2 regions of the Clostridium sp. 7_2_43FAA genome follow, and region 1 is predicted to be linked to the other one. Evidence: riboswitches for the same ligand, from Rfam matches in the RefSeq annotation. Region 1 holds a riboswitch; the other holds the start of a gene.
What was found. A riboswitch is a leader RNA that binds a small molecule or an ion and turns the genes downstream of it on or off. The one in region 1 is predicted to bind thiamine pyrophosphate.
Positions count from the first base shown of each region.

Region 2: another riboswitch for thiamine pyrophosphate. It lies ahead of CSBG_RS04685 (thiamine-binding protein); the one in region 1 lies ahead of thiT (energy-coupled thiamine transporter ThiT).

Region 1 is NZ_JH815222.1:1,329,662-1,335,201, forward strand. It holds gene pulA (type I pullulanase) at 1-2,722, shown strand, start outside; gene thiT (energy-coupled thiamine transporter ThiT) at 2,929-3,573, opposite strand; TPP riboswitch at 3,636-3,736, opposite strand; gene CSBG_RS07820 (hypothetical protein) at 3,967-4,206, shown strand; gene CSBG_RS07825 (L,D-transpeptidase family protein) at 4,479-5,039, shown strand; gene CSBG_RS07830 (DUF5692 family protein) at 5,243-5,540, shown strand, end outside.
Region 2 is NZ_JH815222.1:655,835-661,374, forward strand. It holds gene CSBG_RS04665 (metallophosphoesterase) at 1-491, shown strand, start outside; gene CSBG_RS04670 (antibiotic biosynthesis monooxygenase) at 569-901, shown strand; gene CSBG_RS04675 (TatD family hydrolase) at 931-1,665, shown strand; gene CSBG_RS04680 (hypothetical protein) at 1,796-2,032, shown strand; TPP riboswitch at 2,158-2,265, shown strand; gene CSBG_RS04685 (thiamine-binding protein) at 2,385-2,675, shown strand; gene CSBG_RS04690 (ABC transporter permease) at 2,647-3,423, shown strand; gene CSBG_RS04695 (ABC transporter substrate-binding protein) at 3,458-4,462, shown strand; gene CSBG_RS04700 (ABC transporter ATP-binding protein) at 4,443-5,165, shown strand; gene CSBG_RS04705 (deoxynucleoside kinase) at 5,437-5,540, shown strand, end outside.

The sequences.
Region 1 (5,540 bases):
GGAAATTGACTATAAAGGAAAAGAGATTACGCTTTCAAATAATATAATAAAAATAAGTAAGCTATTGAGAAAGAAAAATTCACTTAAAGTAACCTGTGTAGATAAAATTACAGGAGAAAGAGCTTGTAGAGAATTTTCTATTATTTTAAATGAAGTTGAAGGTACATTAATACATTTTATAAAAAATGATGGTGATTATTTTGGAAATGGATATAAATGGGATTTGTGGAGCTTTTCAAATGATGGGGTTTCATATGCTGTTGAGCTACAAAATAAAAGCGATTTTGGTAGATGTACATTTGTAAGGGAAGAAAATATAATTGCAAGAAGAAAAGCTTGGGGAGATAACTGGGGAAATGATTGGTCTGAGCAAACTGCAACGTTTGAAATACCAAAAGGAGTTAAAAATTGCTATATAGTTCATGGGGAAAATAATCTTATAACAAATTTAGAAGATGTAATTGAATATATGAAGCCTAGAATTGAAATTGCAATAATGGATAAGAAAGATAGTATTACAGCTTTTTTATCTAAAACACCTTTAGATGGAACTAAATTTTATATTTACATTAATGGTATTAAAGAAGAACATTGTGAGTACGAAATTGATAAATTATCTAAAAAGGTTGATTTCAAAAATTTAAATGTAAAAGTATCTCCAAGTGATTTAGTAGAAATAAGGGCTAGCAATACATTTTTACCTTGTAAAGTAACTATGAGGAATTTTTTAGATAGTTATTATTATGATGGACCTGATATGGGAGTTGTATATGATAAAGAAAATATATACTTGAGAATTTGGGCTCCTACGGCATTTAAGATAGATTTATGTTTATATGAAAATTGGTATGATATTAATGGAAATGAAAAAAGAGTATATCAGATGAAAAGAGAGGAAAAAAGCGGAACTCATTATACTAAGATTAGTAGAAAAAAAAATGAATGTGTATTTTATCTATATAAACTATATTTTAAAGATATAGATCGAAATGGATTAGAGTATATAAAAATAAATTATGCAGTAGATCCATATGCAGTATCGGTGGGAGTAAATGGAGAAAAGGGATTTCTAATAGATATAAATAATGTTAAATCAATGCCATTTGGATGGTTGTGTGATGAAAGGCCACAGCTTTTAAGAAAAGAAGATTCTATAATTTATGAAATACATGTAAGGGACTTTACTATAAGTGATGATAGCGGAATAGATAAAAATATCAGGGGTAAATATTTAGGATTGGCTGAGGAGGGGACTACTTATAAAGATAAGAAAAGAAAAATTACTGTAAAAACAGGAATTGATCATTTAAAAGAGCTTGGAATAACTCATATACACTTACTACCTGTATTTGATTTTGGTTCAGTTGATGAAAGAAAATCAAACAAAAAAGGTAATAGAAATTGGGGATATGACCCTAAGAACTATAATGCTCCAGAAGGTAGCTATTCAAGTGATCCATACGATCCAATATCAAGAATAATAGAGCTTAGAGAAATGATTAAAATTCTTCATAAAAATGGTATAAGAGTAGTTATGGATGTAGTATATAATCATATGCAAGAAACAAGAAGCTTAGATAATATAGTTTCAGCATATTATTTTCGAACTGATTATAGAGGTAGATTTACAAATGGGTCAGGTTGTGGTAATGAAATAGCAACTGAAAGACCTATGGTTAGAAGGTTTATAATTGATTCAATAAAACATTGGCTTAAAGATTATAATATAGATGGGTTAAGATTTGATCTTATGGAATTAATAGATATAGATACTATGAAAGAAATTGTAAAAGTAAGTAAAGAAATAGATGATAGTATATTAATTTATGGAGAGCCGTGGAAGGGTGGCGAATCGGTACTTTCAAATGGAACTTATAAGGGGAGTCAAAGAGGTGAAGAGTTTTCCATATTTAATGATACCTTTAGAGATTTTATAAGAGGAAATAATAGTCCATCATATGGATTTGTCAATGGAAATCAACATGATGGAGCCACAGCATGGAGCATAATAGAGGGATTAAAAGGATCTATAAATACATTGACATATAACCCAAGAGAAAGTATAAATTATGTAGATGCACATGATAATTATACTCTTTGGGATCAAATCGAAAAAAGCTTAACACCTGGAATTAAAGAAAAAGATTATAGAAAAATAAAAGACGAAAATATATTTGATAATCATTTAGTGAGAAGAAATATATTAGCACTTGCAATAATTTTAACAGCACAAGGAATACCATTTATACAAGGTGGAGCCGAAATATTAAGAACAAAAAACGGTGATCATAACAGTTATAAGAGCCCTGATAACATAAATGCAATATTTTGGAGATATAAAGCAAAATATATTGAAGTATTTAATTATATAAAGGGTTTAATAGAAATTAGGAAGAATTTTAAAGCTTTTAGGTTAGATAAGAGGGAAGAGTTAAATAATCTTGAAATTAGTTTTTTAAATGGAGAAGAAAATGTTGGAGTAATTAAATGGCATTTTAAAAATTTAAATATTATAGAAGAGAATATTAATGATTTAATTGTAGTATATAATGGAACTTCAATAGACGATTATGATATAAATCAATATATGCCAGTTTCAAAAAATGGAAAATGGAATATAATTGCTGATTTTAATAAAGCAGGAGTAGAAGTAATAAAGACAGTTAAAACATCAGAGGTTCCTAAAATGAAGTCATACTCAATTATAATATTATATTCATAATAAATTTATATAAGGGAAATAGATAATATAAATTATAATAAGAGCTAATTACATTTAGCTCTTATTATATGTTTAATTATATTGCTATTCACTTATTTTCCTTAAATACTTAATGATTTCTAATAATAAATTTTTACTAAATAATCATAATACATAATTAAATAAATTAATATTATCAAATTTCAATCTATAATAATTAATAAAAATTATAATGTGAAATTGTTACTGGTCTTAATGATTCTATTTATTGGAAGTAGCGCTATAATGATTAGGACTACAATTAAATTTCCTCCAACGACTAACCCATTAGCAACTAAGGAATAAATCATAGGAGACCAGCCTTCAGGAGCAAATTGTCCAAAGAATAAAAAGCCTGATATAAAGTGAAATATAAATCTAACAAACATACCTACAAAGGTACCTAAGAGCTTTTTATTTTTAAAATATCCAGCAAGTCCTACAGCCATAAATGGAAGAGGATAATCAAAAAGAACTTGAATTGGATGGAGTATATAAGGACTTATGATTAAATAGATAACGCCAAATAAAAATCCAGTAAGCATACCTATTTCAGGGCCGTACATAAAAGCAATAATTAAAATAGGAACCATACTTCCTAAGTTTATACTTCCAGCACCATTAGGCAAGTCCACAATCTTTATAAGGTGAAGTATTGTAGCTAGAGCTAAAGCAATACCTATTCTAGACATAATTTTAGCATCTAGATTAATTTTCTTAAATTTAATAAGTGCTAATATTAAAATTACTACTCCTATAAGAGTAGCTAAAGAAAGTGGGTTTTTAAAAATTTCAGTAAAACCTTCTTTTAATGTGTTAATAAAATTATCCATAAAAAATACCTCCTAAAAGTTGCTAGGAGGTATACTTATAGCTTTGATATAATCATTTCTACAAAAGTACATCGTGACTTTCCTACGCTGGTATTATCCAGATCAGGTAAAGAGGGTTAATGAATTATCATTTCTCAGCCATAAGGCACCCCTAGCACTTAAATTATTTAATTATAAGTAAAGTTTACATAAATTTGTATTAAAAGTCAATATTTAATTATTATAATATTTCATTTATAATGAATCTTTTAAGAGAATTTCTATAAATAGACTTTAAAGAAATAATTTTGTAATAATTAACTATTTATTTAAAATATAAAACGATGTAGTATAATAAATGAGTTTAATATAATACATTGAAACTAAATATATTTTCTTATACGGAGGAAGAAGATGATAAAAACTAAAAAGACAAGAATAATAGGTATTTTCCTTATAGTGATACTTATTGTTTTAGGAAGTACTGGAACTTATCTTGTAAAAGTTAACAAGGAAAAAAGTTTAAATATACAAATAGAAGAAGTAAATAAAAGTTTTAGTTCTTTGAAAATTCCTAATATGAATAGTGATGAAGAAGAATTTTATAACAAATTAAAAGATAGTTTTAATAAATCTATAGGTGATAAAATTTAAGTGAGGCTAATAATGTTTTAAATAAGATAAATGATTTAAAGTCTTCAGTAGAAAAGAGCGTTAAAGAAGAAGAGAAAAATGCGGAAGAAGAAAAAATAAAAAAAGAAAATGAAAGAGAATTAGTTTTAAAAGATGAATCTGACAAAAAAGAAGACGAAGTAAAAGAAAATACTATAAATAAAGTTGATACATCAAATATACAGCAATCAATTCCTACTAATAATGAGCCTAAAATTTCTAATACTTATGTTGCTCAAAATTCTAGACAAATAATTTCAGTAGTAAGCACGGGCGGTACAGCGGAGTTAGTCTTATGGCAAAAAGATAGTAATGGAAAATGGTATGAATATGATAGTATGTTTGCAAGGCTTGGAGAAAATGGAATGAAGGCTGCAAAGGATGTCTATGAAATGGACTTATGCACACCAACTGGAGTATATAGTTTAACAGAAGCTTTTGGAGCAGCACAAAACCCAGAAAGTGGGGTTCCATATAGAGTTTTGGATGGATCAGAATATTGGATAGATGATGTTAATTCTCCTTATTATAATACAATGCAATTTGGAGAACCAAATGGAAGATGGAACTCAGCTGAGTATTTAATAGAGCATAGTAATTCATATAAATATGCTTTAGTAATTGATTATAATAGATACCCTGTTGTAATTGGTAAAAGTTCAGCTATATTTCTACATGTAGATGTTGGAGTTCCTACTTGGGGATGTGTAGCAGTTGAGGAAAGTAATATGAAGGAAATCTTACAATGGATAAAGCAAGGAGATAATCCTAAAATAAAGCTGTCTTTAAGCTATAATGAGCTTTATAGTTATTAATTAATAAATTATGTATATTATTTAAATTGAAAGTTATACATTATATTTATAATTAGTGTATAGCTTTTTTATTTTAAAGTTATAGGTTAAATAGAAATTATTTATAATTATTTTATATGAAAAATATGGTATATATATTATGAAAGGAGAAAAATAGGGATTTTATAAGAAATATTAAACTATTAGAAAAAAAGGGGATTAGTATGAGAATTTATTTTGAAAAATTATCTAGGGACAAATTATTAAAGTTTATTATTACAATCATAACTTCTGTAGTGATATTTAATACTAGTAGTATTATTACAAAAGCAAATACAGATATAAAATTTCCAACAGGAACTTGGCAAGGAATAGTTGATGGAAAGCATGGGGAAGGTGGATTATTTTATAGGCTAAAGTTTAAATCTAATGGCAATGTATTAGTAATAAAACAATTTGGAGATGGAGAAATAAAGGAAGAAAAGATATGGGAAAATAAGAATAATAATATAATAATAAAGA
Region 2 (5,540 bases), 670 kb from region 1:
CAGGAAAATATCCTGAAATAAAGAATAGATTAATTGAAGCAGGAGTTAATATCATAGATGATACTAAATTAGAGCTTAAAAGAGAAAATAGTACCATATATCTTTTGGGGGTATCTGACCCATCTTTTATTACATCAAATTATATAGAAGGAACTGATATAAGTAATATTGAGGAATATTTAAATAATTGGTCAAGTATTGAAGGATTTAAGATTTTACTTTCACATAGACCAGAGTTATTTGATATATATACTAAAAATAATATAAATTTAGTTTTTTCAGGACATGCTCACGGAGGGCAAATTAGAATTCCATTTATAGGAGGAATTATAGCTCCAAATCAAGGATTTTTCCCTAAATATACTAGTGGAAGTTATAGTAGTGATAAAATTACAATGTTTGTTAGTAGGGGGTTAGGGAATAGTTTATTTCCAGTAAGAGTATTTAATAGACCAGAAATTATATCAGTAACATTAAAAGGACATAATTAAGAAATTATTACTATAGAATGTAAATTTGAAAGAGTTAAGTGTGCTACTTAAATTAGAATTTGAGGAGGTAAATCAAAATGGCGATTACTGTAAACATTTATTATACAGGTAAAAATGGGAATGCTAAAAAATTTGCAGAAGAGATGATCTCAAGTGGAGTTGTAAATGATATTCGTGCCGAAAATGGAAATATACAATACGAATATTTTTTTCCTATGGATGACGAGGAAACTGTACTTTTAATTGATAGGTGGAAAGACCAGCAATCTCTTGATGTACATCATGCTTCATCAATGATGGCAAAAATTACTAGGCTTAGAGAAAAATATGATTTGCATATGAAAGTAGAACGATATATTGCTGATGAATCAGGGGTTGATTTTAAAGACAAAAAATTTATTAGAAACTGAACAAATCAATTAGAATTCATGGAGGAAATATGTATATAGATGCACACACACATTTAGATTTTTTTGAAAAAAATATAGAAAAAGCAATTGAAGATATAAATAAGAATGAAATATTAACCTTAGCTAATAGTATGGATATAGAAAGCTATATGAAAAATAAAGAATACAGTAAACAAAGTGAATTTATTAAACCATGCTTTGGTATTCATCCGTGGAAAGCAGCAGAATATAAAGGAAACTTAGAAAATCTTATACCATACATAAATGAAAGTGAAATAATAGGTGAAATAGGCTTAGATTATGTCTGGGTAGAAGATACAAGTACTTATGAAGCACAAAGAAGAATTTTTAATTTTATATTAAACGAAAGTATTAAAGGAAATAAGTTTGTAAGTATTCATACAAAAGGGGCAGAAGAGGAAATTTATAGTATTCTTAAAAAGAATAATTATAATAAGGCAATTATACATTGGTATAGTGGAGAAATAAGTACTTTAGAAAAATATATTGAACTTGGTTGTTATTTTACAATAAGTGTAGATATAGGTTATTCAGATAAAACTAATGAAATTTTAGATAAAATACCATTAGATAAATTACTTATAGAAACTGATGGACCAACAGCATTAGAATGGGTAAATGGAGAATATGGTTATCCAAGTGCTATAATAGATGTAGCTAAAAAGGTTTCAGATTATAAGAAGATAGAGCTTAATGAATTACTGAAGAGTATAGAGAAAAATTATTCAAAAATCATTAATTAGAATAATTTAATTATAGTAGATGTCGCGAAGCTTATTAATTTTAAATTGTGTGATAGCTCCTATGTATAAATAAAGTAAAATAAAGTCTTGTGTTGAGATATACATTAAATTTGGAAAGGTGAGAAGTTAAATGATGAATCTTATGTTTGTTGGTATACCAATGCTAATTATGATAGCAGTTTTAATTTTATTAGGTATATATGTGTATAAAGTTGTTCAAAATCAAACGTCACCTTTAAAAATTATGATTATTGGAATTTCAGTGATATTATTTTCTATTTTAATTTCAATGGCAACTATAAAAATAATAGTAGGAATTTTAGGACTTATAATTGTGTTATATGGAGCAAATAAAAGAGATACTTAGAATAAGTATGCAATAAGTAATAGACTTCTTAAATTTATTTGATAATAAGTTTCTTTAATTGATAAGGATTATTGATTGACTTGACATTTAGAGTGAATATGCATAAAATGGAATTATAAAAAGTAAATAGAAATCTGGGGGGGCAGTGAACTGCCTGAGATAAAATTGATACTATTTTGACCCATGAACCTGATTTGGATAATGCCAACGTAGGGAGATTATTTGTTATTGAATATAAATATACAAATTGAACTATAAAACAGTATTTCTAATCAGAGATACTGTATTTTTTTACGCTATGGACAAAATAGGATTTATTTACTTTTAAATATATTAAGAGGAGGAAAAGGTTATGTCACTTTGTAATGTAAGTCTTCAAGTTATACCAACAGTAATGGAGGATAGAATTTATCCTGTTGTGGACAAGGTTATTGAGTATATAGAATCTACTGGTGTTAAGTATGAAGTAGGAGCTATGGAAACAACAATGGAGGGTGAACTTGAAGAATTATTAGAAATAGTAAAGAGAGCTCAAGAAATTTGTACTGAAGAAGGTGCATCAAGAGTAGTATCTATGGTTAAAATAGACTATAAAAAAGAAGGCGTGACGATGGATGAAAAGATTAAGAAGTATAGGAAATAAAATAGCACCTATAGTCTTTATTTTAATTTTATTAATTATATGGGAAATTATAGTGAATGTTGGAGGAATAGAAAAGTATATCTTACCTGCTCCAACGGATGTTATAGAAGTATTAATTAAAGATTTTAAAACTATGATACCACATATTTTAGCAACATTATATGAAGGAATGGTAGGATTTTTAATTGCAATAGCATTATCAATTATATTAGCAGTGATTATGGATATGGTTCCATTAATAAAAAGAGCTTTATATCCAGTGCTTGTTATTTCTCAAACTATACCAACAGTTGCTCTTGCACCATTATTTATAATCTGGTTTGGTTTTGGAGCATTACCTAAAATAATAGTTGTAGTTATAGTATGCTTTTTCCCTATAGTAATTAGTATAGTTGATGGGCTTGAAGGTGTAGATAAGGATTTAATAAATCATTTTAAGCTAATGGGAGCATCTAAACTTAATGTATTTTTACATTTAAAGTTACCTTATGGAATGATAAATTTCTTTTCAGGTATGAGAATTGCAGCAACATATAGTATTATGGGAGCTGTAATTGGAGAGTGGCTTGGAGGAGATAAAGGTCTTGGAGTATATATGACAAGAGCAAGAAGTGCATATGCATTAGACAAGATGTTTGCATCAATAGTAATTATAGTAGTTATAAGTATGGGGATATTCCTTTTAGTTTCTTTAATGGAAAAGTTATTTACCCCTTGGAATAATAAAAAACTAAGTATGAAGAAATAAAATTAAGAACAATGAATTTAGAGGTGAAAGAATAATGTTAAAAAAGAAAATTATATCAGTAGTATTAGCATCAGTAACAGCACTTACATTATTTGCTGGATGTAGTAAAAATGATGAAGTAAAAAATTCAGAAGACTTACAAAAGGTAACTGTAATTTTAGATTGGACACCTAATACTAATCATACAGGATTATATGTTGCAAAGGAAAAAGGATATTATAAAGATCTTGGATTAGATGTTGAAATTATACAACCATCAGAAGGTTCATCACTTCAACTTTTAGCTGCTGGTAAAGGAGATTTTGCAGTAAGCTATCAAGAAGATTTAACATATGCAAGAACATCAGATAGTCCACTTCCAGTTAAAGCAATAGCAGCAATAATTCAACATAATACATCAGGCTTTGCGTCTCCAAAAGAAAAGGGAATTGAAACAGTTAAGGATTTTGAAAATAAAGTTTATGGTGGATGGGGAAGTCCATCGGAACAAGCTATATTAAAAGCTGTTATGGAGAAAAATGCAGCTGACTTTAGTAAGTTAAAAATTGTAGATGCAGGGACAGAAGATTTCTTTATAGCGACTAAGAATAATTTGGATTTTGAGTGGACATTTGAAGCGTGGACTAATATTGAAGCTAAGTTAAGAGGCTTTGATATAAACTATATACCAGTTAGAGATTTAGATCCAGCTTTAGATTATTATACACCAATTATTGCAGCAACTGAAGATACTGTTAATAATAAAAAAGATTTAGCTAAGAAGTTTATGGAAGCAACTACTAAGGGATATGAAGAAGCTATAGCAAATCCAGAAGAAAGTGCTAAATTATTGGTAAGTAAAGTACCTGAGATTAGTGAAGAGCTTGCAATAGAAAGTCAAAAGTATCTTGCAGAGAAATATAAGGAAGATACTAATGTATGGGGAGAAATGAAAGATAGCGTTTGGGATAACTATACAAAATTCTTATATGATAATAAATTAATAAATAAGGAAATGAAAGCAAGCGAGGCTTATACAAATGAGTTCTTATCAAAATAAAATTGTGTTAAAAAATATATCTAAATTTTTCGATGATATGGAAATATTAAGAGATATTAATATAGAAGTTAAAGAAGGGGAACTTGTATCTATTCTAGGGCCATCAGGTAGTGGTAAAAGTACAATATTTAATATTTTAACTAATCTCATAAATAGCGATAGGGGAGAAGTAGAAGTAAATGGAGACTTAAGCTACATGTATCAAAAGGATATGATGGTTCCTTGGAAAAAAGTTATAGATAATATAGGAATTCCGATTATATTTAAGGGGAATAGTAAAAAGAATGCAAGGGAAAAAGTAAAAAAGCATATAGATGAATTTGGTCTTAATGGATTTGAATATAAATACCCATCACAATTATCTGGTGGAATGAAGCAAAGAGCAAACTTTTTGAAAACTTATTTAACATCTAATGATATAATGCTTTTAGATGAACCCTTTGGAGCATTAGATTCAATAACAAGAAGAAAGATGCAAAAATGGCTTTTAGATTTAACTAAAGAAATTAATTCAACTATATTATTAATAACTCATGATATAGAGGAGGCAATACTACTTTCTAACAGGATATATATAATATCAGAAAAACCTGCAATAATAAAAGGTGAAATAAAAGTTAATTTGCCTAAAGAAAGAAATGAAGATATAGTTACTAGTGATAAATTTGTGGCTATAAAAAAAGAAGTATTAGAGCTTATGTAAATAAAATATATACAAAAGAACTTGTGAATTAGGTTATAAATGACCTAGTTTACAAGTTCTTTTTATTTTAGATTATCAATATATTGATGAAATCACTGATAATTCAAATAAATATGAATATATAGATTTTAAGAATAGTATAACTACTATATAAGGTGGTTTATAGAAAGAATAAATACTATATATGGTATAAAAATAAAAGTCAAGACTTGAAAGTAAATTTTAAATTATGTAATATAGAGAAAGACAAAAAGTAAAGGATAGGTGAAGCATGTTGATAGTTGTTGGTGGGATGATAGGTCTTGGAAAAAGTTCTGTAGCGGAAATTTTAGGGGAGCACTTTAAATCGGATGTATTTTATGAAAGTGTAGATGA